Regions from separate parts of the Leucobacter luti genome, predicted to be linked through region 2. Evidence: predicted binding sites of a transcription regulator. Region 2 holds the regulator's gene; each other region holds the start of a gene.
The links. The regulator HrcA, encoded in region 2, represses chaperone genes, less so after heat shock. The targets are predictions, from matches to a motif close to TTNGCACTCGNNNNNNNCGAGTGCNAA.

Region 1 (10,533 bases), 940 kb from region 2:
CGAAGCCGGAACTCACGGCGACGGCAACCGCGAAGCTCGCTTCCAGCCTGGTCGTGCAGGCCCAGTTGAAGAACATTGATTCGCCTACGGGTGCCTATGTGTCAATCATTGAAGCCGGAACGGCGGCCGAGCTGTCACGCACGAACCAGGGCCTTGGCGCTGTGTGGGTTCAGCCAGGCCAATTCGACAATGGATCCGCCACCGTTGACGTTGTAGTGCCGAAGAAGGCGCTGGACCGCACCAAGCAGTACGAGGCCGTTTCCTGGAAGGGTCACACGAATCCCGAGCTCGAGTCGCTCTACGGAATCGCCGAGCTGACGATCCCGGCTGCAACCTGGGACGCAGTCATGCAGGAAACGCCATTTACCGACGTGAAGAAGGGCCAGGATTTCTACTCTGAAATCTCCTGGATGTTCAACAACGGAATCACGACGGGCGTCGCGCAGAGTGACGGAACCGTGAAGTACGAGCCGAAGTGGAAGATCTCCCGCGAAGCTGTCGCCGCGTTCATGTACCGCCAGTATGGTGACCCCAAGTTCAAAGCACCGTCTACGAGCCCGTTCGCTGACGTGCAGAAGAGCGACCCCTTCTACAAGGAGATTGCCTGGATGGCCGCGGAGGGAATCTCCACGGGAGTGAACGCGCCGGGCGGAAAAGTGAACTTCCAGCCGAAGGCGAAGATCACCCGTGAAGCGATGGCTGCGTTCATGTACCGCGTCGACGACAGCGTGAAGCCTGCGGCGCCAAAGGTATCGCCTTTCGCGGACATGACTCCGAATAGCAAGTTCTACAAGGAAATCGCCTGGATGCACTCAACCGGCCTGTCGACTGGTGTGAAGCAGACAACGGGGAAGGCGAAGTACGAACCGAAGTGGCAAATCTCGCGAGAGGCTACGGCTGCCTTCCTCGCGCGGCACGACGCCATGGCGAAGTAGTAGACCTGTGCCGGTGGCCGTGGGGTGTTGGGCTGAGCGTCTCGTGCGCTCGGCTCAGCACCCCACGCTGTCTGCCACAGCCGAGACCTGGTGGCGACGCCAGGTGGCCCCCAAACGGGCCGGAGACCGGAACGAACCAACGATTCCCGTGGTAATTTTGCGGGATCGAATGCGCACAGTGTGCGCCGCAATCAGGGAGCGCATGCCGCATGTACGCACGTAGGGCTTTCCGTGGAATTGCCGCGGGACTTGTGGCAGCAGCGCTCTTCTCGGGGGGCGTGTTTGCGGATCCAGCGATCGCCATAGACGAGGCTGCGGGAGCCTCTCAGGCCGAGATCGGAGCGGCTTCCGACGCCAGCGAGCTCCTGACTCCAACCGATGATCCACCCACGGCTGCAGACGATACGGGTGTTGTCCAACATGCTGGGGACGTGCTAGCCCCTGAGACTCCAGCACTGCCCTCGGAGTCTTCAGACGAATCGAATCCGAATACCGCGATCGGCGACGGCTCTGAAGACCCCGCGTCACCGCTGCCCGCAGACGGTGCAGAAGTTCCTGGTCCAGTCGCCCCGACTGGCGAAGCCGCCTCTGTCCCAGGGGCGGTGGATGACCGAGTAGCTCAGACGGCGAAGCCCGCAATGAAACTCGTTCCCAAAATCTCGGCGAAGAACAGCCTGGCGGTTCAAGCTAGCGTGACGGGAATGCCGAGTGACGTCACTGAAGTTACCGCCATCATGCTTTCTCAGCTCGACGAAGAACGGATTGAAAGCAACCGGACGGCTATCACCCCTATTGGCACCGTGACTTCTCCCGTCGTCAACGGTGCAGTTGACCTGACGCTCAAGGCTTCGCTCGGCGAACTGACTCGTGACACGGCATACGCCGTGGTGTTGTGGCCCACTGCTTCCGAACTGACGGTGGACTCGATTCTTGTTCGTGGCGACGTCGTGCTGACGAATGATCAGTGGGATGAGCTCTATGGAACGGTGCCGGCCGCCGTCGCCGAAGTCGGGAGTCTCCAATGGGGCGTGCTGGACAGATTCCGCGCCTATATTGAAGGTGACATAGCCAAGGGAGAAATCATGACCCTTGGTGCCGCGAAGTATGACGGGACAAAATTTAACCTGCCTCAGATCGCAGGCGGGAAATGGAATGCTCAGTCGAAGACTGGAAGTGTTCAGTACTCGGGCGGAATGCGATTTTACGGTCACGACGGTCAGCTGGATCTCAGCTTCGAGAATCCCGTCATCACGGTGAAGAGCGCGAATCGTGCTGAGTTGACGGTGTACTCAGAGTCCTACGATTTCAAAGCGGAGAAGTGGGTCGAGCGCACGGCCGTGCTCGCAACTATCGACCTATCGACCGCGACGCGCACTGAGCGTAAGGGTGGTGCAGTCCGCTGGGCAGGCGCCAGTGCGACGCTCACCAAGATCGGAAACGTGATGCTCGAGGGCTACTACAAGGAGGGCCAGCGCCTCGACCCGATCACCTTTACGGTGGGGGCAGAGTCCAAGGATGTGAAGCCTGTCCCCCCTGCGACGAAGCCGAAGCCGAAGCCAATCACGACGAAGCCTGTCCCGAAACCGCTCGTGCCCGCACCGAACGCGAGTGAGGGTGGCGCCCAGGCAGCTGGGTCGCTGAGCTGGGGTGTCTCCAGCGCCTTCGCGAAATATGTCACTGGTCCGATCGCCAAAGGTGAGGTGTCCACGACAGGTGTAGGCGGGTCCGGGGGAGCGTATCTCTTCCCCCAGGCGGCAGGAGGCAGCTGGGACACGGCAACTCAGACCGGATCAGTGCAGTACTCCGGTGTCGTCTCCTTCACCGGGCATAAAGGCCTGTTGCAGGAGGGCGTGAGTAACCCGATGATTCAGGTCACCGGACCCGACTCGGCCGTCATCTACTCGGGTGGTGCGCAATGGGGCACCCTCAACCTCGGTGCGGCTTCCAAATCCGTCGGTGCGAACGGCGAGGTCACCTGGAGCGGAGTGCCCGTCACTGGCGGCTTTTCCGGCGGAGCCTCTGGCGGCAACCAGTACTCGCTGCCTGCAGATCCCTTGACCTTCACTGTGGGCGTGGCCAGCGGTGTCAGCTACGGCAGCACCGCAGTGAGTAACGAGTCACTGAAGCGCACTGCAGCGTCAGCGCCGCCGACGACGACGGGGATTCGGATCCTGACCGATGCCAAGAAGCTTGTGCCCGGTGGCGAGATTGAGTTCGAGGCAGCAGGCTTCGAGTCGAAAGAGCGCGAGGCGCTCGTGGTCCTGTACCCCGGGGCCATCGTGCTTGATGAGGCAGCTGGAGCTGACGCAGCTGGCACGCTGCGCTGGCTCGGCACGATTCCCGAGGACACCGAGCTGGGGGAGTACGTCATCACTGTGCAGGGCAGCACGGACGCTGGCGCTGTGATTGAGGTCCGCGAACCCGAGAAGAAATCCAAAGCCGCGGCGAAGCAGAAAACTGTCGAGGAACTTGCGGCCGAGGCGACACAGGCAGCACCGGCAGCTGCTGGGATCCTTCCGACTGAGAGTAGCCCAGTGTGGGTCTGGTGGGCAGCGTCCGCAGGCCTGCTACTCATCGCCGGAACGATGGGTGGCCTCGTCGTTGCGCAGCGAAAGCGCGCAGCCGCGGGCGTCGATACCCAGCTCAGCCCAGGCAACGCACCCCCGCCCCGTAATATGGGTGCCACTCGCGGGAAGCCCGCGGCGCGCCCCAGCCCCACAAGGAGAACACCCGTGCACACCACTCAGCACCCCGGCAGCGCGGTCTCGCGACGCGCAGTAGTGATCCTCGGCGCGGGTCTGCTCGCAGCCGGATCCCTCGCGGTGCCAGCAGCTGCGACAGCCGCCACCGCGGCCCCAATCCACGCGACCACCGATGCAGCATGCAGCGTGAGCGCAGCCACACTGACCTGGGGCGTGAAAGAGAGTTTCCGTTCGTACATCAGCGGCTCGATCGCGAATGGTGAGTGGACCGTCAGCGATGACATGCGCTACGAAACTCCGAACTTTATTTGGGACACGGCGACCGCAGCGTTCGCCAGCGATCTGGAATCAGGCAACATCGGGTTCACGGGTGCGGTGCACTTTACCGGCCACGATGGCGCAATGAAGCTTGACCTCGCCGACCCCGTGCTCGAGTTCGACGGCGCCGACACCGCCTACCTGACCCTCACCATCGGGGCCACCGACTCGGCAGATGCCGGAGGCGAAGCGACAGCGGCACCGGTACGCGCTGCGAAGATCGACCTCGCTGACGCGGTGACGTCCGGCGGCACCGAACTCAGCATTCAGAGCGCGGTTCCGCGCCTCACCGCAGAGGGCGCAGCGGCGTTCAACGGCGACTACGGTAGCTACGTCGCGGGAGAGGAACTCGACCCAATCACCCTCACCGCCACGGTGTCCGGCTGCGCACTCGGTGAAGCGACTGCCGTGACTCCCGCCCCCACCGCTCCAACGGATCCTGCGGACCCAGTCGATCCGGTAACTCCGGTCGACGGTGGCGAAACTGCGGCGCCCGCGATCCCGTGGCTCCCGATCGCGATCGGCGGCGTCGCCCTGCTCGTGATCGGCGTCACCGGAGGCATGCTACTCGCGGGCCGCAAGAAGCCGCAAGCCACAGCCTCCGAGCAAGCCGCGTCACAGCCGACCGCGACGCAGGATCCCACTTCGGAGGGATAAGCCCGAGCGCTACACGCGGCGCTTCGGCATTACGATCCCCTGCCCCGTTACGGGGTGGGGGATCACCTCTACCGGGGTGCGGTAGACATCGCTCACGATTTCTGCAGTAAGCACTCGGTCCGGCACATCGCACGCGGCAATCCGGCCGTCGCGCAGCAGCGCGATGCGATCGGAGTACGCCGCCGCGAGATTCAGATCGTGCAGCACGACGAGCACCGCGTCCCCGGCGGCCGCTCGCTCGCGCGCGAGCCCCAGCACCGCTTCCTGGTGTCCGAGGTCGAGTGCGGCAGTCGGCTCGTCAAGCATCAGCACGCCAGTGCGCCCGGCCATCACGCGCGCGAACGCGGTGCGTGCGCGCTCTCCGCCCGAGAGTGACGGTACGCGCCGGTTTCCGAGGTGTCCGATGTCTGCGGCCGTGATTGCCTCGCCGATCGCCTCATTGTCGTCGTCTTCGCGCGGGGTGCGGCGCCACGGCGCACGGCCCATCTCAACAACCTGGTGCACCGTGAACGGGAACAAGAGCTGGTTGTCCTGCAGCAGTACGCTGCGTCGCCGCGAGAGGTCACCGAGCGACCACTCAGAGAGCGGGCGCCCACTGAAGCGAGCCTCCCCGCTATCCGGCGTCAGGTCCCCGGAGAGTACGCTCAGCAGCGTAGACTTCCCGGCACCGTTCGGGCCGAGCAGTGCGAGAACCTCGCCTGCGCGCACGTCGAGCGATACGCCGTCGAGCAGCGCACGTCCGCCACGCTTGAGCACGATTGCATCAGCTTCGCAGACCACTTCGCCGATCGGGGCGACCGTGGGGAGCGCAATGTGTCGGGCGTTCATCCCCAGCCTCCGCTCCGTTTGCGCGTTCGTCGCAGCAGCCAGAAGAAGAACGGGCCGCCGACGAGCGCGGTGAGCATACCGATCGGCATGTCTGCCATCGGAACAAGTGTGCGCGCTGCGAGATCCGCAAGAGTCAGCAGCAGCGCACCGCCGAGTGCGCTCGCGGTGACCAACGGAAGGTGCGCGGGACCCAGGAGCATGCGCATGAGGTGCGGGATCACGAGCCCGACAAACGCGATGATGCCGGCGAACGCGACGGCTGCTCCGACGAGCAGGGCGACAACGAAGATCATGACGATCCGGAGCAGCTCGACATTTACGCCGAGGTGGCGTGCGTTCCGCTCACCCAGGGAGAGCAGATCGAGCTTGCGTGCGGCAATGTATGCCGCGATCAAGCCCACCGCGATAATCGGCGCGATGATGAGCACCTGGGACCAGCGGCTCCCGGCGAGACTCCCGAGCTGCCAGAAGACGATCTGCTCGCGTGATTGGGTGTCTCCGAGAAACGTGAGGAGCGCAATACCCGCGCCACCCATCGCATTGACTGCCACGCCCGTCAGCACGAGGGTGACCACCTCAGTTTTCCCCTCCGCGCGGCTCATCCCGTAGACCACAAGTGTGGCTCCGAGGCCAAAGATAAACGCGAACACCGCGGTGGTCCACTCACCAAAGATGGTGAGGCCAAAGACGATCGCGAGGCCCGCGCCGACTGCTGCACCGGAAGAGATGCCAATGACGCCCGGCTCTGCGAGCGGGTTCCCAAAGATTGCCTGCATCAGGAGACCGGACACGGCCAACCCTGCACCCACGAGGGCTGCCATTGCGACGCGGGGGAAGCGGATCGCCCACAGGGTCTGATCGCCTGCCGGGTGCGACGGCATGGGAAGCCAATCGATCCCGATCCGATGCAGCAGGGATCCTAAGACCTCCTGCGGTGGAATTCCGAGCTGGCCCGTTCCCGCCGAGATCAAGACAGAAGCGATCAGGGCGATGCCGAGGGCGCTGAACAGGATCGTCGTCTTTGCGGCGTGCCGCGAAGCGGTTCTGTGGGAGGTGGTCATGCGCGCGAAGAGCAGCTTTCGTGAGGGATCGAGGGGGAGGGGCCCGAGCGCGCACGCGCTCCGGTCGCCACGTCCCCGCGGCTTCCTCTCACCTTCATCATACCTTTCCTAGGATAGACTCACCTCAGGTGTGCTCGGGAAATATCCAGTGTCGTCGCGTGGCCTGGTATACGTTTCCGATCGGCGCCGAGCGACTTTGAAGGGACCCCATGCACTCGACTCGCGGCATGCGTGCGCGACGCACACTCGCCCTAGCCACGATCGCCCTGCTGAGCCTGGGACTCGCGGCATGTCAGACCCCCGCGTCCTCCACTTCGGGCACTGAGAGTGAAGCGGTCGCGCTTCCCCCGCTGTCTGAGATCACTCCGGTGGCGGATCCGAGCAACGTTGAGGGCCCCTCGACCGCGCGCATCGGTGGCCCGTCGATCGCCCCACTTCCCGACCCGCCCGCACCCGAGCTGCCGGTCACGGTCACCTCACACGACCGCACCGGGGACACTGAAATCACAGTGACTGACACCTCACGGGTGCTCGCGCTTTCGCTGAGTGGATCGCTCGGCGAACTCGTGCACGCGTACGGACTGTCTGATCAGCTTGTCGGGCGCGACATTTCGACCAACTTCCCAGGAGCCGAGGATCTCCCGGTCGTCACGAAAGACGGCCACTCGATTGACGCGGAGGGCGTGCTCGCACTGAGCCCAACGGTGATTCTCACGGACGGCAGCATCGGCCCAGTAGACGTCGTGCTGCAACTGCGTGATGCCGGGATCCCGGTGATCACCGTTGAACGATCGGTCGATGCTGAAACAACCTACGAGACTGCGCAGCAGGTTGCCGACGCACTGGGGGTCGGCTCCGCGGCACCCCCGCTCATCGAGACCCTGAAACAAGCGATTGCGGACAAAGAAGCAGAGGTCGCGAAACTGTTGCCGGCAGACGCTGAGAAGCTGCCGCGTGTCGCGTTCCTCTACGTCCGCGGCACCGCTGGGATCTACTACCTCTTTGGTGAAGGCAGCGGGGTGGATAGCCTGATTCGATCGATCGGTGCGCTCGACGTCGCCGAAGAGATCGGGTGGAAGGGTGAGAAGCCCATGACCGACGAGGCACTGATCGCGATTGACCCGGATGTGATCCTCGTGATGACCAAGGGGCTCGAGAGTGCTGGCGGGGTCGATGGATTGCTGGCGGCCCAGCCGAGTATCGCGCTCACCACGGCGGGCAAGAATCGCAGGATCATTGATGTGGATGACACGCTCCTGTTCGCAGGAGGTACCCGCATCCCGGACGTGATCGACGGTCTTGCCCGAGCGATCTACGCACCGGATTCGCTCAAGTAACGTGCCGTTTCACCCCGCATGAACCCGCGTTGCCGCCGTTCTGCGGGGCGCTGCGGACAGTGAATCAGTCTGCGATTCCGCGCTGGAGGCGGCCTCGCGACCGGCCTCGCGTCCGGCCGAGGGACTGAGCCAGAAGAGTGATGCGTTGCCGCGCTGCGTCAGCGTTGCGCAAATTCAGTGCCGGAAATCGTCATGCGTCTCACCGGCGGGTGGAGTCCAGAGAAGCTTGCGCTCGACGCGCGTGTGTCCTGTATCCGATGAACGCGCGGCAGCGTCCTCGGGGGAGGCACATGAACCCGCGTCACCATGCGCGATTTGGGGCCAGATGCGGCACTCGAAACTGTGCTCTGTGCTACATCCACGCTTCTGGCAGGAACGGCGTTGTACTCTAGTGGCTGATCCTGCGGTATCTCCGCGGTGATGATGAGCACCTAACCGAGGGGAAATTCGTGGCGAAGAGGACCGAAGACGCTGGAGTGCGTCGTGGGACCCGCCAGGACTACCCCGAAGATCGCTTCGACCGGGTCGAGCGCACCGGCCGAGTTGGCGCGCACCGCGTCACCGCTCGGCCCCGCTACACGTGGCAGTACATTATTGCTGCGCTGCTCGGCTTTGCTGTGCTGACAACGCTTGGGGTGTTGACCGTGCACACGATCGGTGACTCGGGCAAGCTTCCGATCTCCGGCACGTCGCCCAGCTCAACCGCTGAGCAGAGCGCACCCGAGGCGAAGCTGGATCCGGACGCGACAGTTGCGATCCTGAATGGCACCACTACTGAAAACCTCGCGGCTGCGCTCGACCAGATCATCTCCACCGAAAAGTGGGGCTCGATCCTCTTCTCCGGAAGCGCTGCCGAATCCAACGTCGAGATCTCCGCAGTGTTCTACTCTGATCCAGCGGATGCTCCCGCCGCTGCGGGCCTTGCCGCGAAACTCGGGGGGTTGTCGACGTACACGACCTCCGACTACGACTCGTATAACGCGAAGCTCGTGGTGCTGCTCGGTGCCGACTATCAGGGCCCCGGCCTCGCAGAGGCTGCGGAGATGACGGCGACTGCTGCCGCAACTCCGGGCGGCGAGATCAGCATGGGCAATGAAACCGTGCCCGAGGGAACACCAGAAATCGATCCGGCTACCGGCTGGGAAATTGACCCTGCAACAGGCTTCCCGATCGATCCTGCGACCGGTCTCGCCACCGATCCGGCCGCTGCCACTTCCTAAGCTCGCCCCATGGACTGAGATGTCCCTCCCTGTTCGCTGTGCGCGAGCGTTACCGCTTGCACTCACCCCTTGTGAGTGCCAAGATTGGTGTTAGCAGTCGAATCGGCTGAGTGCTAAAGCTTCGCGCATCGACGCACGGCGTCGGTGTGCTGCTCACCACTACCAGAACGTCCAGGAGAGGCGAATTACATGGCAAAGATCATTGCGTTTGATGAGGAAGCACGTCGTGGGCTTGAGCGAGGCCTGAACATTCTCGCTGATGCCGTGAAGGTGACGCTCGGCCCGCGCGGTCGCAACGTCGTCCTCGAGAAGAAGTGGGGCGCCCCCACGATCACGAACGACGGCGTCTCCATCGCCAAGGAGATCGAGCTCGACGACCCGTACGAGAAGATCGGCGCTGAGCTGGTCAAGGAGGTCGCCAAGAAGACTGACGACGTCGCAGGTGACGGCACCACGACCGCTACCGTTCTCGCTCAGGCGCTCGTGCGCGAGGGCCTGCGCAACGTTGCTGCCGGCAGCGATCCCATCGCAATCAAGAAGGGCATCGAGAAGGCTGTTGCAGCCATGACCGCGAAGCTTCTCGAGAACGCCAAGGAGATCGAGACCACCGCCGAGATCGCCGCGACCGCGTCCATCTCTGCCGCTGACGAGCAGATCGGTGCGCTGATCGCCGAGGCCATCGACAAGGTCGGCAAGGAAGGCGTTGTCACGGTCGAGGAGTCGAACACCTTCGGCACCGAGCTTGAGCTCACCGAAGGCATGCGCTTCGACAAGGGTTACCTCTCCGCATACTTCGTCACGGACGCGGATCGCCAGGAAGCTGTCTTCGAGGATCCCTACGTCCTCATCGTCAATGGCAAGGTCTCCAACATCAAGGACCTGCTCCCCGTCGTTGATCCCGTCATCCAGTCGGGCAAGCAGCTGCTCATCATTGCTGAGGACGTCGAGGGCGAAGCGCTCGCCACGCTCGTGCTCAACAAGATCCGCGGCATCTTCAAGTCGGCAGCCGTCAAGGCTCCGGGCTTCGGCGATCGTCGCAAGGCCATGCTGCAGGACATCGCGATCCTGACCGGCGGCCAGGTCATCTCCGAGGAAGTCGGGCTCAAGCTCGAGAACACCACCCTCGACATGCTCGGCACCGCACGCAAGGTCATCATCACCAAGGACGAGACCACCATCGTCCAGGGTGGCGGCGAAGAAGAAGCGATCCAGGGCCGCGTGGCTCAGATCCGCCGCGAGATTGAAAGCACCGACAGCGATTACGATCGTGAGAAGCTCCAGGAGCGCCTCGCGAAGCTCGCAGGCGGCGTTGCAGTCATCAAGGCTGGCGCGGCTACCGAGGTCGAGCTGAAGGAGCGCAAGCACCGCATCGAGGACGCTGTTCGCAACGCGAAGGCGGCTGTCGAGGAGGGCGTGCTGCCCGGTGGCGGCGTTGCCCTGATCCAGGCTGGCAAGGACGTATTCGGGGCGCTTGA
Region 2 (10,533 bases):
TCGAGCACAACAAACGACTCGTTCAGCGTTCGCCCGCGCATATACGCGAGTGGGGCGACCTCGATCGTGCCGTTCGTGAGCAACTTCGGCACCATATCGGCATCCATCATCGATCCGATCGCGTCGAATAGCGGACGCAAGTACGGATCGATTTTGTCTTCGAGCGTGCCGGGCAAATAGCCGAGGCGCTCCCCCGCTTCAACCGCGGGGCGCGTGAGAATGATCTTCGCGACTTCGCGACGCTGCAGCGCTTGCACGGCCTTTGCCATCGCGAGGTACGTTTTGCCTGTGCCTGCAGGCCCGATCCCAAACACGATCGTGTTCGCGTCAATCGCGTCGACGTAGGCACGCTGCCCTCGGGTCTGCGGACGCACAGAATTCCCCCGCACCGTCAAAATCGGCGCGCTCAGCACCTGTGCCGCGGTGGGCCCATTGCCCTCGTGCACCATACGGGTGACCTCCTTGACATCAGAGCGAGACACCGGACCACTCCGGCGCGCAAGTTCGAGTACCTCACGGACGACGCTCTCCGCTGTGCGCACTGCGGCGACGGGCCCGCGGAGTGTGAGCACCTCGTCACGCGAATGAAAGGAGACTTCCGGGTGCTGAGATTCGAGGTCACGAATGAGCTGATCCCGGTGGCCGAGAAAGGACGCCAGATCGATCCCGGTCAGCAGCACAGTGCGCTGCAGTTCGGAACCATCAGCTGAGGTGGTGGAACTGGAATGCGTTGGTTCAGGATCCAACGAGTGAACTCTCCTCGAGATTTCCGGCGAGCACGTGTGCGTGCACGTGGAACACGGTTTGTCCTACGGATGCGCCATTGTTGAAAATAAGACGGAACTCGCCGTTCGCGTGTTCAGCTGCGAGCTGTTGTGCGACGGTCACCATTTCCGCTAGGGTCTCGGGATCGCCCGCAGCAAGCTCCGTCACATTGGCGTACGCCGTTGACTTGGGGATCACGAGCAGGTGCACGGGAGCCTGCGGGTGCATATCGGGGAACGCAATGACCCGATCTGTTTCCGCGAGAATCTCGACCGGGATTTCGCCCGAGACGATCTTGCCGAACACCGTTTCAGTAGCCATGCGATCAGTCTACGGCAGGGACGGGGCGCACACCCAGCGCTACCACCGCCCGAGCACCATGTTCAGCACAGCCAGGCCGGCAGGACCAGCACTGGAGGTGCGCAGTACTGTCGATCCGAGCGTGAGGATCTGCGCGCCGGCGGTGTCGAGCGCCTCAAGCTCTGAGTCATCGAAGCCACCCTCTGGTCCAACGACCAGGAAGAGATCGCGGACTTCCTGCGTGAGACAGACTGCTGCCCAACCGCTCAGCGTACCCAAGCCGCGCGGGTGCAACACCAACACCTCTGAGCCCTCGCGGCTGGCGTGCTGTGCAAGCTCTGCGAGGGTGGTAGGAGCCAAGACGTCCGGCGTCCATGGCCGCAGCGATTGCTTGGCGGCCTCCCGCGCGATGCGCTGCCACTTTGCCACTCCGCGCTCAGTCTTCTCGCCAGGGGCCCAGCGCGACACGGAGCGCGCGGCACCCCATGGCTGAATCGCGTCGATCCCGAATTCTGTGGCTTGCTCCACCGCACGTTCATCACGATCGCCCTTGGCGAGGGCCTGCACCAGCGTGATGCGCTGCCGAGGGGATGGCACCTGCTGGACCTCCGCGAGGCGAACGACGAAACGCTGCTTATCCGCAGCAATCACCTCACCGAGGCCGAGCGAACCCGCACCGTTTCCGAGCATGATGTGCTCGCCAACACGCAGGCGGCTCACCCGCACCGCATGGTGAGCCTCGTCACCGACCACCTCGAGTTCTGCGCCTGAGACAAACTCTGCGGCCGACAGCTCCTCGCGATAGTAGAGGTTCGCCACGGCTATCCCTGACGGAAGAAGCGATCGCGGATCTTGCCAAAGAAGCCTTGCTGGAACTCGCCGAGGTGTGGTGGCTCGTCCTTGCGGAGCGCAGCGAGTTGGCGCACGAGATCCTTCTCGCGTCCGGAGAGCTTACTCGGAGTGGCGACCTGGACCGCAATCTTCAAGTCGCCTCGCGTCGTGCTGCGAAGTCCCTGGATGCCGCGTCCGCGGACGGTCAAGACGTCACCCGACTGCACTCCGGCTTCAACCTCAACTTCGACCTCGCCGTCGAGGGCCTCGAGCTTGGCGTCGGCGCCGAGAATCGCGTCGGTCATCGAAACCTGCATGGTGCAGAGCAGGTCATTGCCATCGCGGCTGAAGATATCGTGGTGCATGACACGGAACTCAATGAAGAGATCGCCATTGGGGCCGCCACCGGGGCCAACTTCCCCTCCACCGCGCATTTGCAACCGGGTGCCGGTATCGATTCCCGAGGGAACATCGACGGTGAGCGTGCGGCGCTCGCGCACACGGCCCTTCCCCGCGCACTCGACACAGGGATGCTCGATGATGGTGCCGTACCCCTGGCAGCTGCCACACGGGTGCATCGTCACCACATTGCCGAACAGTGAGCGCACCTGGCGCTGCACCTGGCCCTGACCGCCGCAGACATCACAGGTGACTGGGTGAGTGCCCGGTTGCGTGCAGCTCCCCTGGCACACGGTGCAGAGCACCGCCGTGTTCACGGTGACGTCACGCTGCACCCCAAAGATGACATCCTGCAGGGAAACGTCCACACGAATCATCGCGTCATCGCCGCGTTCCGCGCGCGATCGTGGACCGCGCTGCTGGCCGCCGAAGCCACCGCCTCCGAAGAACGTCTCAAAGATGTCGCCAAAGCCGTTCGCACCGCCCTGGCCACCGCCCAGGTCGTACCGCTGCCGCTGCTCAGGATCGCTCAACACGTCATACGCGTGAGTCACGCTCTTGAACCGCTCCGAGGCGTCCTCGCTGGGGTTGACATCAGGGTGCAGTTCTCGCGCCAGCCGGCGATAGGCCTTCTTGATCTCCTCGGGCGTCGCTTCGCGCGAAACGCCCAAAGTCTCGTAGTGATCGGCCACGGGGTGTACTCCTCAGGGTTGTTCGTGTGTTCGTACAGTTCGGTGATGCTGACGGTGCGCGAGGCTACCGCTCTTCACCCAGGAATCGGTTCAAGTACCGTGCAACAGCGCGGACCGCCGCGATGTTCCCGGCGTAGTCCATGCGCATCGGGCCAAGCACGCCGAGCTTTGCGACCGTCGCTCCTTCTTCTTCGTAGCTCGAGGCGAGCACAGAAGCTGCTGAGAGTCCGTATGCGAGGTTCTCGCGCCCGATCGACGCGGTAACATCGCGACCATCCTGCACCAGCTCGTCAAAGAGACGCAGCAGGGTCACTTGCTCCTCGATAGCTTCAAGCACCACGGGCAACGCACCCTGGAACTCGCCGGGACGCGATACGTTGGCAGCACCGGCCACTGCGATCCGATCGGTGCGGTTCGCGCTCAGTTGTGAGCCAACCACATCGAGAACGCGGCGAACCAGATCAGCTTCGCCCGGCTCTGACCACTCAGAAATTCGGGCGGTCAGCGTGCCGATTGCCGCCGCGGCAGCCTCGACATCAGCACCCACCGCAGCCTCCGCGATCCGCTCACGCAGTCCGTGCACCCAAGCTTCAGTGACCTGTGAGGCGGGCAACCAAGCGACCTGTTGCTCGACGACTCCGCTACCCAGGATCAAGACGCAGAGCACTCGATCCTCCCCGATCGCCACCAAGTCAATATGGCGCACAACGGTGCGACGCAAGGACGGGTACTGCGCCACAGCCACCTGGTTCGTGAGCTGTGAGAGCAATCGAACCGTGCGTGCCATAACGTCGTGGAGATCGGTTGACTCGCCAAGGAATCGCTCGATCGCCGCGCGTTGAGCTCCGGTGAGCGGGCGAACGCTCGCGAGCGTATCGACATAGAGACGGTACCCCTTGTCAGTGGGTACGCGGCCGGACGAGGTGTGCGGTTGGGCGATGAGTTCGTCGTCCTCAAGCAAGGCCATATCGTTGCGAATCGTCGCCGCGGAGACGCCGAATTGGTGCCGATCAACAATGGCTTTCGAACCCACAGGTTCGTTGGAGGAGACGTAGTCGCTCACGATGGCGTGCAACACCGCCAGACTCCGTTCGGAAACCATGACCCCTCCTCCCGGCGCCGCACTATCTTTGGCACTCAGCATCACTGAGTGCCAAGTCTAGCGCAGGTGACCCGGCAGTTTCCGTGCACTGCCGAAACGTCAGCGAGCGCCAGCTGTGTCGCCAGCGAGCACCAGTTCCGGAGAGGTGCATCGCGCTCTCCCCCCGTACGCAGCGAAGAGCGACGACCGCTGTCTGCACAGAAGTGCAAGCAGCGTGCACAGATGGGCAAGGGCGCAGCTCTGGCCGGGGATAGCCTTGCCCCAGAGATCATCGACCTCCTCCCTTTGCGGCGTCCCGTCAGCCGCGTTGACGAACCCAGCGTTCAGGAGGAAATTGAGATGCGAAAACTCACCCCGCTCATCGCCGCAATTGCTGCGCCATTGCTTGCTGTGTCACTCGTTGGCTGCAGCAGCAACGACGAAGCCGGTGGCACGCAGACGATTCGCTTCGGCGTGGTTCCCGCCGAAACAGTTGAGGCGACGCTCGGCAACTATCGGATCTTTACCGAGCTATTCGAGCAGGAAACTGGGCTCGCGATCGAGATCCTCGAGGCCACCAACGTTGCCCCAGTGGTCGAGGCGACAATTGCCGGGGACCTCGATCTCGTGATGCTTGGGCCGTTCGCTCAGATCATGGCACGCGACAATGGCGCACAGATCGACACCATTGGCGCCCTGGTCGATGCCCCCACCGAGACTCACAATTCTGCGGTTGGACTGGTTCGTGCTGATAGCGCGATCACCGGGTTGGCTGACATGCGGGGAGCAGACGTCTGCTTTATCGACCCGGGTTCCGCCACCGGCTACCTATTCCCCTCCGCCGGCTTCCTTGAGCTCGGTATTGATCCGGAGGTGGACCTCAACGCTATCTTCATCGGCGATCACGCTTCCGCGGTGCAGTCGATGCTCGACGGGGAGTGCGCCGCGGTATTCACTTTTGGCACCAACCGCGAGTATCTGGACCGAGCGGACGAGTTCACCGAGGTGTGGCGGGCCGAGGTTCCGAGCCCGGGAATTTCGATTTCCACCGAGCTCGATCCGGAGCTTCGGAAGACCATCAGCGAAGCCGTCCTCAAGATCAACGGGGACTTCGCTATCGAGCAGAACGCGTGTCCAGCAGACCGGCGTAGTGACTCCGCCAACGGCGAGATTTGCCACGCCGTCGACGTGTTCTGGGGCGTCATTCCACAGGAAGAAAGCTACTGGGAAGCCCTCAGAGAGGTGTGCAAGATCACCCGTGCGCCGGCCTGCGAGGAGGTGTAGCCGTGCGGGATGCGGCTCTGGTTGATGCGCTCGCGAGTGCTGCACGCGTCGCGGCGGAGCTTGTCTCAGAAGATATCGCGGACCACTACCGCACCGACCTCGACATCAGGTACAAAAGCAGCGCAAGTGACCCGGTGACTGAGATCGACCGTCGCTCGGAGCAGCGAATCTCCGCACAGCTGCTGCGGGAGTTTCCCGGCTCAACAATTGTGGGTGAGGAGTTCGGTCATCGCACCGGAGGCGATGATGATGTGCGCTGGCACATCGATCCCATTGACGGGACGCTCAACTACATCAGCGGCATCCCGTACTTTTGCACCTCGATCGGCGTCGAAGTCGCTGGAAGGCTCGTCGCGGGAGCGGTGCATGACCCACTCGAGCGCGAAACGTTCTGGGCAGACACCACGGGAGCCTGGATCAACGACGCGCCACTCCCCTACACGAACACTCACGAGGGCAAGCCCGGCGTGCTGACGATCTGGCCCTTCGTCGGTGAAACACCCACCGCCCCAGGCTCGCCCCAGCTCCTCACGCACTTGCGTGCCCTTGGACCAGTCCGCGGACGCGGTTCGTTTGCGCTGCAACTGGCACACGTCGCAGCCGGGCGGGCACGTGTGGCGTTTGAACTCCGGGCAGCGCAACCCTGGGACGTCGCGGCAGGGTTTGCGCTCGCCAGCGCCGTCGGATGCAGCATTCGCGTGCTCGACCCCCCGCCCCCCGGATTCGGCCAGTGGGCCGGCCCGAGCTATGTGGTTGCGCGCTCCCCCCAAGTTGCGGATCAGATCGCCGCAGCCGCACACCCACTCCTGACCGGTGCGACACCGCAGTCCACCGTCGAGAAAGGAACGAAACATGGAAGCCACGACGCATCCGGCCGAACTGGCGGTTGACCTCCGCAACATCACGAAGTCGTTTGACGGGAGTGCGGTGCCAGCGCTCGCTGGCATCGACCTCGCAGTCCCGTACCGGCAACGTCTTGTCCTCCTCGGTCTCTCGGGCTCAGGGAAGTCAACCACGTTGCGACTCCTGAACCGACTCCACGATCCGAGCACAGGGGATCTGACAGTGCTCGGCACGGACCCGCTGGCGATGCGGGGACGCCAGCTCCGGCAGTTCCGCCAGCGCGTGGCGTTCGTCTTTCAGCATTTCAACCTGGTGGGCCGGCTCAGCGCGATTGAAAACGTACTGGCAGGCGGCCTCGGCACACTCCGCGGGCCACGTTCTGGCCTCCTGATGTACCCAAATCGGATGCGATTGGCGGCACTCGAACAGCTCGACCGTGTCGGGCTCGCTGATTACGCATTTCAACGCGCGGGCACACTCTCGGGCGGCCAACAGCAGCGGGTGGGGATCGCTCGAGCGCTGTTCCAGCAACCGGAGCTTCTGCTCGCTGACGAGCCAGTCGCCTCGCTCGACCCCGAATCATCGCGGCAGGTACTGGACATCCTCCAGCAGGTGAGTGAGGAAGACGGACTCACCGTGATCTGCAGTCTGCATCAAGTGGAGGTCGCGATCGACTGGGCCGACCGCATCGTCGGGCTCCGCGGGGGTCAGATCGTATTCGACCGGGATGCGGGCGACGTGCAACCAGACGACGTCGCCTTGATTTACCGAGCCGAAGAATCGAACGCACACACACCGGAGGCACCCGAATGACTCAGCGCTCGATGACGACACCCGTCGACCCTGCGCCGCTTCGAGCAGCACTGCGGCCGCCTCCGAACGCGCAGCGGCGCCGCCTCGTCGTCACCGCACTCATTCTGGCGGCACTGTTTCTGGCCGCGCTCTGGAACACGAACTTCACGCCATGGAACGTGTTCGGCCGCCTCGATTCGATCAGAGATCTGCTTGAGCGGCTGGTGCCACCGAACTTCACTGACTGGCGGCGCTATGTCCAGGCGGTAGTTGAGACGCTCTGGATGGTGACAGCTGGCACTGCCATCGCAGTCGTGATCGCGATCCCCCTCGCTGTGTGTGCTGCCCGGAACACCACAACGGGACCAGTGGCCTATAGCATTGCTCGCTTCGTGATCACGCTGACCCGAGCAATCCCGTCGCTCGTCCTCGCGCTCCTCTTCGTGCGCGCCATCGGCGTCGGACCGACCGCTGGCGTACTCGCCATGGGCTTCAGCTCGGTGGGCATGATCGGCAAATTCTTCGCAGATCGCATCGAGGAAATTGACGAGGGCATCGTGGAAGCAAGCAGGGCAACGGGCGCCACCAGACTGCAGACCTTCGTTGCTGCCGTGCTGCCGCAAGTCGCGTCGAACTGGATCTCGCTCGGCCTCTACCGCTTCGACATCAACCTGAGAAACGCGGTAATACTCGGCTTCGTCGGAGCCGGCGGGATCGGCTTTGAGCTGCAGCGCGTGCTGGGACAGATGGTGTACACCCGCGTGCTCGCAATTGCCCTCATCATCTTCGTACTCGTGCTCCTCGTCGAGCAGCTCTCCGCTATCGCCCGGACCGCGATCCTCGGGTCATCGGCCCCCGCACGGCACAATCCCTTCTCGGTACGTGCGCGCCTCATGTCGACACGAGCCCCCGTGAGTACCAGCACACACGCCACCTCGGCCCTCACGATTCCCGTGCGCCCAGCGCGCAGAGGCGGCCCCATCCGCGCAGGCTGGGGCCCAGATCGGCTGACCCGGTGGATTCTCGGCTGGAGTGCGCTCGCGCTGATCCTCACGAGCTTCCTCATGCTCAGACTCGGCCCAGGCCAAATAGGCGTGGCCCTCAGAGAGATTGGCCCGTATCTCCTGGGTATGTTCCCACCAGACTTCGTGACCAACCTCGCTCCCCACCTCTCCCTGATGCTGGAGACGCTCTCGATGGCGCTCGCCGCAGCGACACTGGGGCTGATTCTGGCGCTGCCAGTCGGGATCATCGCCGCGAAGAACGCCACGTTCCACCCGGTTGCCGCGCGGCTGAGCCGGCTGCTCACCCTCGTGGTGCGAGGCATTCCCGACCTCATGCTCGCCATCTTGCTCGTCGTCGCAGTGGGTCTTGGCCCCCTTGCCGGGGTCTTAGCGCTCACGATTGGTGCGATCGGTTTCACCGGCAAGCTCATCGCCGATGCCATCGAAGATACCGATCTGTCACGCACTACCGAAGCGCTGGACGCTGTCGGTGCCGGGTGGCTGCAACGTACCGTGACATCCACCATCCCGACCGCCTTCCCCGCAATCATCGGGGCCGGGCTGTTTACTTTCGACGTCTTTGTCCGTTCAGCCACCATCATGGGGGTCGTTGGAGCTGGCGGGATCGGGTTGGCCCTTGACGCATCGATTCGGGGGCGGCAGCTCGATCAAACGCTCGCGCTCATCATTATGATCCTCCTGACCGTATATGCCACAGAGCGACTCTCCGTTTGGCTACGGAAGCAGGTCTTGTGAACCGGAGAGCTCAGGCTGCGGGGCTGCGCTGAACTGCTGCGGTCACGGCTGGAGCGGCCGGGTTCAGTCGCGGCTCGGAGTCTCCTTCGCTGCAGTTCGCAGCTTCTGCAGGTTCTGCAGAAGCGGCAGGTTCTGCAGCATCTGCCGCGACAGCTTCTGCGAGCCCCGAGAAAGCCGCGCGGCACACGTTGCCAGTGTGCCGCCTGTCAAGCTCCGAGCAGGCGGTGCACCACGGTGTCGGCGAGGAGGCGTCCGCGCAGCGTTGGCACCACGCGCCCACCGATCGCCGCGCGGCCATCGACGAGCCCCTCGGCGATCAACGCTGAGACAACCGCCCGTTCGTCGGAATCCAGCACGTGGGTGGGCAGACCGTCAACAATCCGGGTTTCGAGGAGCACTCGTTCCTCGCGACGAGCGGTGTCGCTCAGCAGCTCACGGGCATGCGCCGGAGAGACACCCTCGTTCACCCGGGTGGCATAGGCACCGGGGTGCTTCACATTCCACCACCGCACTCCCCCGATATGGCTGTGCGCGCCGGGTCCAGCTGCCCACCAATCCTCACCGGTCCAGTAGGAGAGATTGTGTCGTGAGCGCGTGTCCGCACTCCGAGACCAGTTGCTGATCTCGTACCAGCCCAGGCCAGCTGCGGAGAATCGCGCGTCGGCGAGCTCGTACATCTCGGCGTGCAGATCCTCATCTGGCTGCGCAACTTCGCCGCGACGGATCTGTGCCGCAAGCTTCGTGCCCGATTCGACAATCAGGGCATATGCCGAAATATGATCCGGATTGCACACGAGCGCGGCATCGATAGATCGTTCCCAGTCAGCTAGCGACTCTCCCGGTGTCCCATAGATCAAGTCGACACTCACCTGCAAACCTGCCTCACGCGCCCAGGCGACCACCTGCGGCACGCGCTCAGGCTGATGCGTGCGATCGAGCGTGCGGAGCACATGCGGCACAGCAGACTGCATTCCAAAGCTCACTCGTGTGAATCCTGCGGCCGCCAGCTCTTGCAGGTAGGCCGCGTCAACCGAATCCGGGTTTGCCTCGGTCGTCACTTCAGCGCCTGGTGCGAGACCCCACTCGGTCTTGATCCTGCTCAGCATCGCAGTGAGGTCGCTCGCGGGCAACAGCGTTGGCGTACCGCCCCCGAAAAATACGGTGGACACCGCGCGCTCGGGAAGCCCAGCCTCGCGCATCACGCGGGCACCGAAGGCGAGTTCCCACTCCACCTGATCCGCGTACTCGTCGCGGCGGGTGCCCCCGAGTTCGCTTGCCGTGTAGGTATTGAAGTCGCAGTACCCGCAGCGCACGCGGCAGTAGGGCACGTGCACATACACGCCAAATCGGCGTGTCTGCGCACCGTCTAACACGCTCGCGGGCAACGCCCCGTTCGCAGGTGCCGGATCGCCCTCAGGCAGTGCGCTCGGCATCGGAGGTTCTCGCTCTCATTCGTTACGCACGGGGTGTGCCCGGGCGACGCTTATGTGTCACTCGTTGGTTCGCCGTATCGACTGAACCTGGAACCGGTGGGGCTTCTGGCGCCTGTGATCCCTCTGCGGTGTCGGTTGCGACCGAGCCGTCCTCAGATGAGCCCGCAGGAGCGGAGTCGTGCTCCCTCACAAGCTCCTGTTCCTGTTCCTGTTCCTGTTCCTCATCCTGCTCCGGATCCTGACGCGACGCAGTGTCACCGGCAGTCGCACTTGAGTCAGGAGTGGATTCCACCGGAACCGAAGGGTCAGCAGGCTCAGCAGGCTCAGCAGACTCAGCGGGAACCCCAGACGCT
Region 3 (10,533 bases), 700 kb from region 2:
CTGTGTCGCCATGTTCGAGTGGTGTGGCCTTTCGGATTCGAGAGGGAGTAGATGACGATTCTACTGCGGGAAATCAGATGCACGCGCCACAGATCGGTGCCCGCGCATCGCTGCAGCTATGCCGAGACTTCGGCTTTCGCCGCGTGTGCATCAAGGTAGCCAGTGACCTGACGCACGATCCGTGCTTCAAGGAAGAACGACATGAACGGAATCACACCGCCCAGTGCGATGAGCAAGAACCGCCCAAAGTGCCACCGCATGGGGCTCCAGAGCATGAAGTCGGAGACGAGGTACACCACATAGAACCAGCCGTGAGCGATCAGGATCGCCTTGAACAGGTCGAAGCCCTGCGGCACAAAATCACTGTCGACCCCCTCCGGGGCGAGCGGCACGAATTCTGCGAAGGCGTTCGGGGTGAACAGGAACAACTGCACGTTGAACGCGTACTTCATGATCATCACTGCGACGAGCAGGAGGAGCATGACACCGGTGATCACCGAGGTGACCTTATAGAAGCTCAGCGCCTTGCGAATGCGTGGGTAATCTGCTGGCTTGGGCTGGAGTTGCATGATGTCCATTCTATTCTGAGCGAGTGCGCGTGCCAGAAGCGTCGGCATCGTCTGCCGCCTCCGTGCCATCACCTGCGCCTGAGGCGGCGGCTTCTGCCTCAAGCTCTTGCAGTTCGTGCTCCTTCTCCCACGCATCACGCGTGAGCCGGAACCAGAAGAACACTGCGAAGCCGGCAAATACGACCCACTCAATCGCGTAGAACACGTTGAGCCAGCTCACCGTCTCTGGCGGCAGCGGCGGAACCGAGTCGATTGGGTCGAGGTCAGCGCTCGCGAGGAGCGCAGGAATGTCGCCGTCGTCGTGCAGCACGAGGTACCCCGAGTAGACGGGAGCATCAACGTCGGCCCACACGTTCGCGAAGTGCGCGGGAATCATCGTGCGCATCATCTGCGGATCGTCGCTCGGACCGGGGACCTGCGGCCCTTCAGGCGGCATATACCGGCCCTGGAGGTCGCGTGGCATCGTGAGCGCCGGATCTGCGTCGAGAGCGACGAGCGCCCGCTCTGCCGCGGCCTCGCTGGGTGCCCACCCAATCGCCACGGCGAGGTGCGCGCGCTCAGGGGGTCCGTGATCAGGTGACCCACCACCCACGCACCCGTTTTCCCGGCGTTGTCGCGCGGGGCGACCACGCGGGTGTCGCCGGGAACGAATTCGCCTGACACGTTCACGACCACCCCAGCAGCGTCCTCGGTCACTCCCTTCGCGAGGTCACTCACCTCGGCAAGCGTCCGCGGAGTCTCGGTGTCAACGGTCACCTGGTCGCCAGAGCGCACAGCGATGCCCATCTGCCACTGGCCGAGCCAGGCGAATGCCCCGGCAACGATGAAGGCGCACAGCAGCGCCAGGATCCAGATCGGTCGGCGCATCACCTGACCGAGGGTCGGCTCCCCCAGGTACTCAGGCTTTGACGGTGTCGGCAACTGGTGCGTTCTCGATTCTCGGCTCGGGTGCGGCGCAGCGGGTGCGACGCCGTCGCGGTCGGTCTAGCGTTCGGCGTAGACGAGGCCGACGCGCTGGAACTCTTTGAGTTCGGAATAGCCCGTTGTCGCCATTGCGCGGCGCAGTGCGCCCACGAGGTTTGCGCTGCCGTCCGCGACATGTGCCGGTCCGTTCAGGATCTCGGTGAGCGGGGCTACCGGAGCGACCGCGGCACGTCGGCCACGCGGCAGGTCTTCGTGGTGCGCTTCCTGCCCCCAGTGCCACCCACGACCGGGCGCGTCAGAGGCTTTTGCGAGCGCGCCGCCGAGCATCACCGCATCGGCGCCACAGGCGACCGCCTTGATCATGTCACCCGAGGTGCCGAGGCCACCGTCGGCAATCACGTGCACATACCGTCCACCCGACTCGTCGAGGTAGTCCGAGCGCGCGCCAGCGACGTCGGCGATTGCGGAGGCCATTGGAGCGCGAATTCCGAGCGTTGCACGGGTCGTTGACGAGGCGCCACCGCCGAAGCCAACGAGCACGCCTGCCGCTCCGGTGCGCATCAGGTGGAGCGCCGACTGGTAGGTCGCCGCGCCGCCCACAATCACGGGCACGTCGAGCTCATAGATGAACTGCTTGAGGTTGAGTGGTTCACGCCCCTCGCGGGCGACGTGCTCAGCCGACACGGTGTTGCCGCGGATCACAAACATATCGACGCCAGCCTTGACCACGGTCTCGGTGAACTCCGCAGTGCGGTGCGGTGAGAGCGCACCCGCGACGGTGACACCCGCATCGCGAATCTGGCCGATTCGATCCCGAATCAGCTCAGGGCGGATCGGCGCGGCATAGAGCTCACGCATCCGCTGCAGCGCTGCAGCCTCGTCAGTGATCTGCGCGAGTTCGGCAAGAAGCGTTTCGGGATCGTCGTGGCGGGTCCACAGCCCCTCGAGGTTCAGGACTCCGAGGCCTCCGAGCTTTCCGAGCGCGATAGCCGAATCCGGTGACATCACCGAGTCCATCGGGGCACCGAGCACCGGGATATCGAAGTGGAAGGCATCAATCGACCAAGACGTCGAGACCAGCTCAGGGTCTCGGGTGCGCCTGGTGGGGACCACTCCGATCTCGTCGAAGGTGTACACACGACGTGCGCGCTTGCCGCGGCCGATCTCGATCTCGTTGCTCACCTCAGTAGTCTATCGGGCGTTCTGCTGGGCGCCTCCCGAGGGGCGCACGGGACGCCGATGGCAGCCCCGGCGTGAACCCCGGAAGCCGCTGCCTGCGGCGTTCAGCTCACATCGCACTGAGCCCCGCCCCGATCTGTGATCGGGGCGGGGCTCAGTCGTGCGTGAACGAGATCTATCGCTTGTAGTTCGGTGCCTCAACCACCATCTGCACATCGTGGGGGTGTGATTCTTTGAGACCCGCCGCGGTGATGCGCACGAAGTTCCCGCGCTCCTTCAGCTCGGGGATCGTGCGTGCGCCGACGTAGAACATCGACTGGCGCAGTCCGCCGATCATCTGGTGTGCGACCGAACCGACCGGTCCACGGTAGGGCACCTGTCCTTCGATGCCCTCGGGGATCAGCTTCTCGTCACTCGGCACGTCGGCCTGGAAGTAGCGATCCTTCGAGTAGGAGGTGCGCTCACCACGCGTCTGAAGCGCACCGAGTGAGCCCATGCCGCGATAGTTCTTGTACTGCTTGCCGCCAACGAAGACGAGATCCCCTGGGCTCTCATCTGTGCCGGCGAGCAGCGAACCCATCATTACGGAGGATGCGCCGGCGACGAGGGCCTTGGCAATGTCGCCGGAGTACTGCAGCCCGCCGTCTGCGATCACGGGAACGCCAGCGGGAGTTGCTGCCTTCGCTGCCTCGTAGACCGCGGTCACCTGCGGCACGCCGACTCCAGCGATAACGCGAGTCGTGCAGATCGACCCGGGGCCGACACCGACCTTGATCGCGTCTGCCCCCGCTTCAACAAGCGCCTGTGCACCGGCATACGTCGCAACGTTGCCGCCGATCACGTCGACACCCGCAAATGCGGGGTCTGCCTTGATCTTCGCAATGATGTCGAGCACACCGCGGCTGTCGCCGTTCGCAGTGTCAACGACGAGGACGTCGACTCCGGCATCGACCAGCTGGCCCGCACGCTTCCATGCATCACCGAAGAACCCGACGGCTGCGCCAACACGCAAACGGCCGGCGTCATCTTTTGTCGAGAAGGGGTACTGCTCTTCTTTGTCGAAATCTTTCACCGTGATCAGACCGGTCAGTCGGCCTTCGCCGTCGACAAGCGGCAGCTTTTCGATCTTGTGCTTGCGGAAAATCGCCGCGGCGTCTTCACGCGAAATCCCGACGGGGCCCGTAATCAGCGGCATCTTCGTCATCGCGTCGGAGACGCGCACGTTTGCGCGATCCTTGATCTCGATGAACCGCATGTCACGGTTCGTGATGATACCGAGGAGCACACCGTTCGGATCGACGACCGGCAGCCCGGATACGCGATATTCGCCGCACAGTGCGTCAACTTCAGCGACTGTGGCATCCAGAGTCGTGGTCACGGGATTCGTGATCATTCCAGCCTCGCTGCGCTTCACCCGATCGACCATTTCGGCCTGATCCTGGATCGACAGGTTGCGATGCAAAATGCCCAGACCACCGTTGCGGGCCATAGCAACTGCCATACGTGTCTCAGTGACCGTGTCCATAGCGGCCGAAACAAGCGGGATCTGCAGTGAGATCCGGCGCGTCAGCAGCGTCGAGGTTTCCGCCTCGCTCGGGATGACGTCAGTGTGCGCGGGCAGCAGCAGCACATCATCGTAGGTCAAGCCGGTGAATGCGAAGGGATCACGCTGTTCCATGGGACCTCATCTGTGTTGTGGTTGGAGACCGGTGGGTACGAAGCGGCCAGGGATACGGCCACCGTATCCTCATCAGTCTAAGGGAATTGGGCCGGTTGCGAGCTGCGCCCCGGGCGAACGGCGCAGCTGCAACACCATGTCGGTGATGAGGATCACCAGTGCAATCCACACCGCGACAAACCCGATCCAGCGCCCCGTCGAAACGTCCTCGTGCATCACGAAGTAGCCGTAGAGGAAACCGAGAATCGGGGTGAGAAATTGTAGGAAGCCGAGGTACGAGAGTGGGAGCCGCCGCGCGGACTCACCGAAGAGGATGAGCGGAATCCCGGTCATGACTCCGCTGAAGAGCACGAGTGCCATAATCCCCGGCCCGTGCGTGAACGCGGTGAGTCCCGCGAAACTCGCAACGAGTGCCATCTGCGCCACCGCGATCGGAGCTGTGGTGAGGGTTTCGATCGTGAGACCGGTGATCCCATCAACTGATTCGCCCGCGTGCTTATGCACGGCACCGTAGAGCCCGAATGTGAAGGCAAGGCCAAGCGCGATCCACGGGAAGGAGCCATAGGCGACCGCGGCGATAACAACGCCGACTGTCGCGATGGCGACCGCGATCCACTGCAGGCGCGTGAGCCGCTCACCACGTACCGCAACCCCGATCAGGATCGTGAAGAGTGGATTGATGAAATAGCCGAGAGATGTCTCGATGACATGTCCGCTCATCACCCCGATCACGAAAATCTGCCAGTTGGCGTAGAGCAGCACCGCGGAGAGCGCGAACCACCCGAGGAGTTTCGGTGTGCGCAGGATCTGAACGACCTGCCCCCAGCGCCGGGTGAGTGTCGCGAGAATGGCGCAGAACACGAGTGTCGCGCCAACTCGCCACGGCACGACTTCGAGCGGGTTCACCATGGCGATCAAGCCGAAATAGAACGGGAATGTGCCCCAGAGCAGGTAAGCGCCGAGTCCGTATCCCAATCCTGCGCGAGTCTGCTTCACCGATTCAGTCTACTCCCGCTCGGGACCTCGCACTGCCCACTCCACAAACGTGAACGGGCTCCCCAGTCCGAAGACTGGGGAGCCCGTTGCACACGTGTGATTAGCGCGTGACGACCGCGAGGATGTCGCGGGCAGAGAGCACGAGGTAATCGTCTCCGCCGACCTTGACCTCGGTGCCGCCGAACTTCGAGTAGATGACGATGTCGCCGACAGCGACATCGAGCGGGATGCGGGTTCCGCTATCGGAAACGCGGCCGGGGCCTACGGCGACGACCTCGCCCTCCTGGGGCTTCTCCTTGGCGCTGTCAGGGATGACAAGACCGGACGCAGTGGTCTGCTCGGCCTCGACCTGCTTGATAACGATGCGATCCTCGAGCGGCTTGATGGCAACCGACACAGTTGACCTCTTTCCAGTGTGCGAACGTTCTCGCGCCCGCCCGATGCGAGCGCGTCTACAGCAGAGTCTAGGACTCTCGTTGGCACTCGTGCAAGGGGAGTGCCAATCGCACCGATCGCTCGAAGCGAACGTGGAGGATTTGAGGGGAGCGTGCAGAATCGATCGATTCACGGCGCGAGTCCATGTGAGTGTCAGGCCGCGACGATAGACTGGCACCACAACACGGCGATGGGACCGCGGGCGGTATCCCACGCTTCGAACGGCCCCAAGGAGATCACATGTCGACGCCACAGCACCCCGAACCCGGCGCGAACGTGCCTCAGCAGCCCGGCTACGTCCCGGCAGGCTCGCCAGCATCGGAAACGGCACAGCCAACAGTCCCGCTGCCCCCGTTCCCGGGTCAGCCTCAGCAAGCCCCTGCGCAGCAGCCGTTCGCACAGCAGGCACCTCAGCAGCAGCGGCAGCCCGCTCCCGCATATGCGCAGCCCGCATACAGCGCGGGCCAGACCGCGGCGTCAGTGCCGCAGGGTACGACGCTTGATAAGACCAACACCTTCGCATTCTTGTCGATCATCCTGGCCTTCATTGCCCCGGTCGCCGGCATCGTTTTCGGTCACATGGGTCTGAGCCAGATCAAGCGCACCGGTGATTCCGGGCGCGGGATCGCGCTCACCGGCCTGATTATCAGCTACGCGTGGTTCGCGTTCATTGCGGTCTTCATGGTGCTCTACGTCGGCTTCATCATGCTGATGATTGGTTCGATTGCGGATTCCGCGTCGAGCTTCGGCTACAACTACTAGAGCCGGGGCAGCCGTGAGCCAGGATCGACCGTACGGGGAGGCTGAATCAGCGCAGCCTCCGCAGTACGCACCGCCCAATGGCGCGTACCAGCAGGGTACGTACCAAAACGGCGCGCCCTACTACGTGCCGTACGCGGTACCCGTGCAGGCGCCGCAAACCAACACGCTTTCGATCCTCGCGTTGATCGCAGCATTCCTCGCGCCATTTGTTGTTCCGGTGGTGCTCGGTCACATCAGTCTGAATCAGATCAGACGCACAGGCGAGGGCGGTCGCGGGCTCGCAATTGCGGCGCTCGTGCTCGGCTATATCCAGATCGCGTTCTGGGTGCTCTTCATCGCGTTCATCATCTGGGTCGGAGTCGTCGCCGCCGCAAGCTCCGCGGTTGCGTAGCTAGTGAACCACCGTACGCACCGAGCGTCTTCCACCGCGCCCACTGCGCGGGGTAGCGCAGCACCCGCTCCGGAGCACACCACTCCCCCCGGGTGGGATTTCCTGTTTGAGACAGCCGGCCTCGACGCGCTCAATCGCACCGCGGGTGAGCTTGCAGGCGGAGCAGATCCGACTCAACTGAACACGCTCCTGCGCCGCACCGGGCTGAGCCCAGAACACACGGCAGCGGTTCTGACACAGGCGATGCTGCGCCTCAAAGCGCGGCCAAAGTTCGGCGACCTCGCGATGTCGCTGCTATTTACCCCTTCCGGGCTTGAGCAAGCAACGCGCGGAATCGTTGCCCTGCGCCATGCCGCGCGCTATCGCGCGGCCGGCTGCACCACGGTCGCGGATCTCGGCTGCGGGATCGGCGCAGAATCGATCGCGCTGCTCGGGTCGGGCATCGCACCGCTCGCGGTCGAGATCGACCCGTTCACCGCGCGCGTCGCAGAGCATAACCTGGGCGTCACCGCCGCACACCACCGTCTCCCGACTCCGTCGGTCCGAGTCGGCGACGCCGAGTATGTGGGTCCCGGCGACGCCGATGGCGTCTTTCTCGACCCCGCTCGGCGCACCGCAGGCCACAGCGACACCCGTCGCATCGCGTCTCCTGACGATTATTCGCCCTCGCTGAGCTACGCATTCGAGCTCGCGAACCAGCTCCCCACGGGGATCAAGCTTGGCCCCGGCCTCGACCGGGAACTCATCCCGGACACCGCCGAGGCCCAGTGGGTCTCGGTCGACGGACACGTGGTGGAAACGGGGCTCTGGTTTGGCGCGCTCGCTCGCCACGGAATCACGCGCTCAGCGCTCGTGATCCGGGGCACGGAGTCCGCAGAGCTGAGTGCAGGCGAGGACAGCGCGGACGCACCGCAGCGAGCGCTCGGAGAGTATCTCTACGAACCTGACGGCGCCGTGATTCGGGCCCGCCTGATCGGCCTCCTCGCGGACCGCCTCAGAGCCGGAATGCTGAGCGATGGTATCGCGTACCTCACGTCGGATCGCTTGCTTCCCACTCCGTTCGCAGCCGCGTTCAGAATCATCGACGAGTTGCCTGTGCGCGAGAAAGATCTGCGGCGCGCACTCGCAGACCGCGGTATTGGCACCCTCGAGATCAAGAAGCGCGGGGCCGATGTGGATCCTGCGGCCCTCCGCACCCGGTTGAAGCTGCGCGGTCCGCACTCAGCCACGCTGGTGCTCACACGCGTGGCAGGAGCTCACGTCGCGCTGCTTGCCGAACGAGCCTAACGGGCGGGGCAGCGCGCCTGCCGCGGCCTCGAGTTCCCGGCGGGAGCCGAGCGAGCCGAACGGGGACCGCGCGAGCAAAGCGCGGCTCAGTGCTTTCGGCACCAACGCAACAGGCGGGCCAGAACGAAAGCTCTGACCCGCCTGTTTCTTTGCACGCACGTCACCGCGCGAGCACTCGCGCACTGCTAGCTGTTGGACTGATCCTGCTCCAGCTGCTCCAGCTGCTGCTCAAGCTGCTGCTGCAGATCCGGGTCGTTCGCGATCTGAGAGGCCGCAACCATGATGCCGATCCAGACGATGACGCCAATGACAATCGCCAGCGCACCGGTGATGAGGCCGGTGATTGCCATGCCCTTCGACTGCTTCTTCACGAGGGCAATGATGCTGAGGATCACACCCACAACGCCGAGCAGTGGGCCAAAGCCGGGCACGAAGAACAGCGCGACCGAAGCGACGAGTCCGACGATGCCGAGGATCATGCCCGAGAGCGCGAGGCCCTTGGGCTGTGCGGCGACCGGAGCGTAGCCGCCCTGCGGGGACTGGCCGTACGCGGCAGGAGCCTGCGGCGCAGCCGGGGCCTGGGGCGGGACAGGGGGCAAATTGGGATCGTTACCGGGCAAATTCTCGGACATGAGTTCCTCTGTTTCGACGGGAGCGACACCGAAACTGCCGCTGATTTCACTCAAGCCTACGGAGGTTCTGACGCGAAACGCGAATAAAACGTCCGCTATTCGAAGAAAAAACGAATTCTGTCCAAGAACTTCAGGTGGATGACGCCCCGGAGAGAGCGATCAAGTGACCTGGATCTGTTGCACGGGGAGCGTTGAATCCGCCCCGAAGTGGAGCGTCGACGGCGCGTGACCCGCGGCCACGAGCTGCGCGCCAAGCGACGCAATCATTGCCCCGTTGTCCGTGCACAGGGCGAGCGGCGGGACACGCAGCGTGACACCCGCAGCCTCCGCACGCTGCGCGGCAAGCTCGCGGATCCGAGCATTCGCAACCACGCCGCCACCGAGCAAGAGCCGCGGCACGCCAAGGTCCTGACACGCGGCGAGCGCTTTGGTGAGCAACACGTCGGCGACCGCTTCGCGGAAACTTGCGGCCACATCGGCAATAGGCAGCGGCTCCCCCGTTGCCTCGTGTTTCTCCACCCAGCGAGCGACTGACGTCTTCAGTCCTGAGAAGGAAAAGTCGTATCGGTGCCGAGCCATGTCCTTTGGCAGCGACAACCCCCGAGGGAACCGAATCGCCGCGGGATCGCCTTCGGCCGCGACCCGGTCGATATGCGGGCCCCCAGGGTATGGCAGGCCCAGTAGCCGTGCGACCTTGTCGAACGCTTCTCCTGCCGCGTCGTCAATTGTCTCGCCGAGCAGCTCAACGTCACTCACCAGGTCTCGCACGAGGAGCAGCGAGGTGTGGCCGCCCGAAACGAGCAGCGCGACAGTTGGCAGCTCAAACTCACCCACGGGGCCGACTGCGGGCCGCAGCCCTTCCCCCTGCAGCAGATCGGCTCCGACGTGCCCGACCAGGTGGTTCACGGCGTACAGCGGCTTGTCCAGAGCAATCGCGAGGGCCTTCGCGGCCGAGACCCCCACCATAAGCGCGCCGGCGAGGCCGGGCCCGCTCGTCACAGCGATGGCGTCCAGCTCTTCCAACCTGACACCGGCTTCTGCAAGCGCGCGCTCAATCGTCGGGGTCATCGCTTCGAGATGCGCTCGCGCCGCCACCTCGGGCACCACTCCACCAAAGCGCGCGTGCTCGTCCATCGACGAAGCTATGGCGTTCGCCAGCAGGGTCCGCCCGCGCACAATTCCGACACCAGTTTCATCACAGCTGGTTTCGATGCCGAGCACGAGCGGCTCTGTGCCGTGTGATCGTCCTGCTGGGGCAATCCCCGTACCGGGCGCGGTGTTACTCATCGAGTTTCCTTGAGGTCGAGCCGCATGACGATCGCATCGACGCCATCTGGCTGGTAATAGCGGGGGCGGATCCCGATCTCCGCAAACCCAAGCGAGGCGTACAGCGCTTGCGGGATCGGGTGATCGGCACGCACTTCGAGAAACATCTCAGTCGCATCGTGCTGCGCGGCCTCCTCAATCAGCGCGAGCATCAGCCGGCGCCCCTGCCCCGTGCCCCGCACCGCTGGCGTCACCGCGATCGTTTGCACATCAGCTTCAGAACCGACGAGAAGCAGGCCGCCATATCCCTCGACGGCCCCCAGAGCAGACTCAAGCACGAGGTAACAGCGGTGATCGGCGATCAGTTCCTCTCGCAGCAGACTTTTGCTCCACGCGTCGGATGCGAAGACTGCA

Region 1: a site for HrcA is predicted at 9,149-9,175, ahead of groL (chaperonin GroEL). Genes of this name have one in related genera too.
Region 3: a site for HrcA is predicted at 5,823-5,849, ahead of groES (co-chaperone GroES). Genes of this name have one in related genera too.

Annotation. Positions count from the first base shown of each region.
Region 1 is NZ_CP080492.1:2,622,202-2,632,734, forward strand. Features, by position in the region: gene K1X41_RS11720 (S-layer homology domain-containing protein) at 1-935, shown strand, start outside; gene K1X41_RS11725 (HtaA domain-containing protein) at 1,145-4,612, shown strand; gene K1X41_RS11730 (heme ABC transporter ATP-binding protein) at 4,622-5,440, opposite strand; gene K1X41_RS11735 (FecCD family ABC transporter permease) at 5,437-6,501, opposite strand; gene K1X41_RS11740 (heme/hemin ABC transporter substrate-binding protein) at 6,711-7,838, shown strand; gene K1X41_RS11745 (LytR C-terminal domain-containing protein) at 8,288-9,058, shown strand; gene groL (chaperonin GroEL) at 9,248-10,533, shown strand, end outside.
Region 2 is NZ_CP080492.1:152,179-162,711, reverse strand. Features, by position in the region: gene K1X41_RS00755 (PhoH family protein) at 1-746, opposite strand, end outside; gene K1X41_RS00750 (HIT domain-containing protein) at 736-1,086, opposite strand; gene K1X41_RS00745 (16S rRNA (uracil(1498)-N(3))-methyltransferase) at 1,126-1,884, opposite strand; gene dnaJ (molecular chaperone DnaJ) at 1,887-2,987, opposite strand; gene hrcA (heat-inducible transcriptional repressor HrcA) at 3,052-4,089, opposite strand; gene K1X41_RS00730 (phosphate/phosphite/phosphonate ABC transporter substrate-binding protein) at 4,312-5,352, shown strand; gene K1X41_RS00725 (inositol monophosphatase family protein) at 5,355-6,242, shown strand; gene phnC (phosphonate ABC transporter ATP-binding protein) at 6,205-7,008, shown strand; gene phnE (phosphonate ABC transporter, permease protein PhnE) at 7,005-8,747, shown strand; gene hemW (radical SAM family heme chaperone HemW) at 8,954-10,180, opposite strand; gene K1X41_RS00705 (DUF1990 family protein) at 10,203-10,533, opposite strand, start outside.
Region 3 is NZ_CP080492.1:2,856,421-2,866,953, reverse strand. Features, by position in the region: gene guaA (glutamine-hydrolyzing GMP synthase) at 1-12, opposite strand, end outside; gene K1X41_RS12920 (DUF3817 domain-containing protein) at 117-569, opposite strand; gene K1X41_RS12915 (hypothetical protein) at 580-957, opposite strand; gene K1X41_RS12910 (SURF1 family protein) at 954-1,490, opposite strand; gene K1X41_RS12905 (GuaB3 family IMP dehydrogenase-related protein) at 1,554-2,675, opposite strand; gene guaB (IMP dehydrogenase) at 2,848-4,350, opposite strand; gene rarD (EamA family transporter RarD) at 4,423-5,346, opposite strand; gene groES (co-chaperone GroES) at 5,447-5,743, opposite strand; gene K1X41_RS12885 (DUF4190 domain-containing protein) at 6,022-6,543, shown strand; gene K1X41_RS12880 (DUF4190 domain-containing protein) at 6,557-6,934, shown strand; gene K1X41_RS12875 (class I SAM-dependent methyltransferase) at 6,938-8,221, shown strand; gene K1X41_RS12870 (hypothetical protein) at 8,407-8,907, opposite strand; gene tsaD (tRNA (adenosine(37)-N6)-threonylcarbamoyltransferase complex transferase subunit TsaD) at 9,013-10,140, opposite strand; gene rimI (ribosomal protein S18-alanine N-acetyltransferase) at 10,137-10,533, opposite strand, start outside.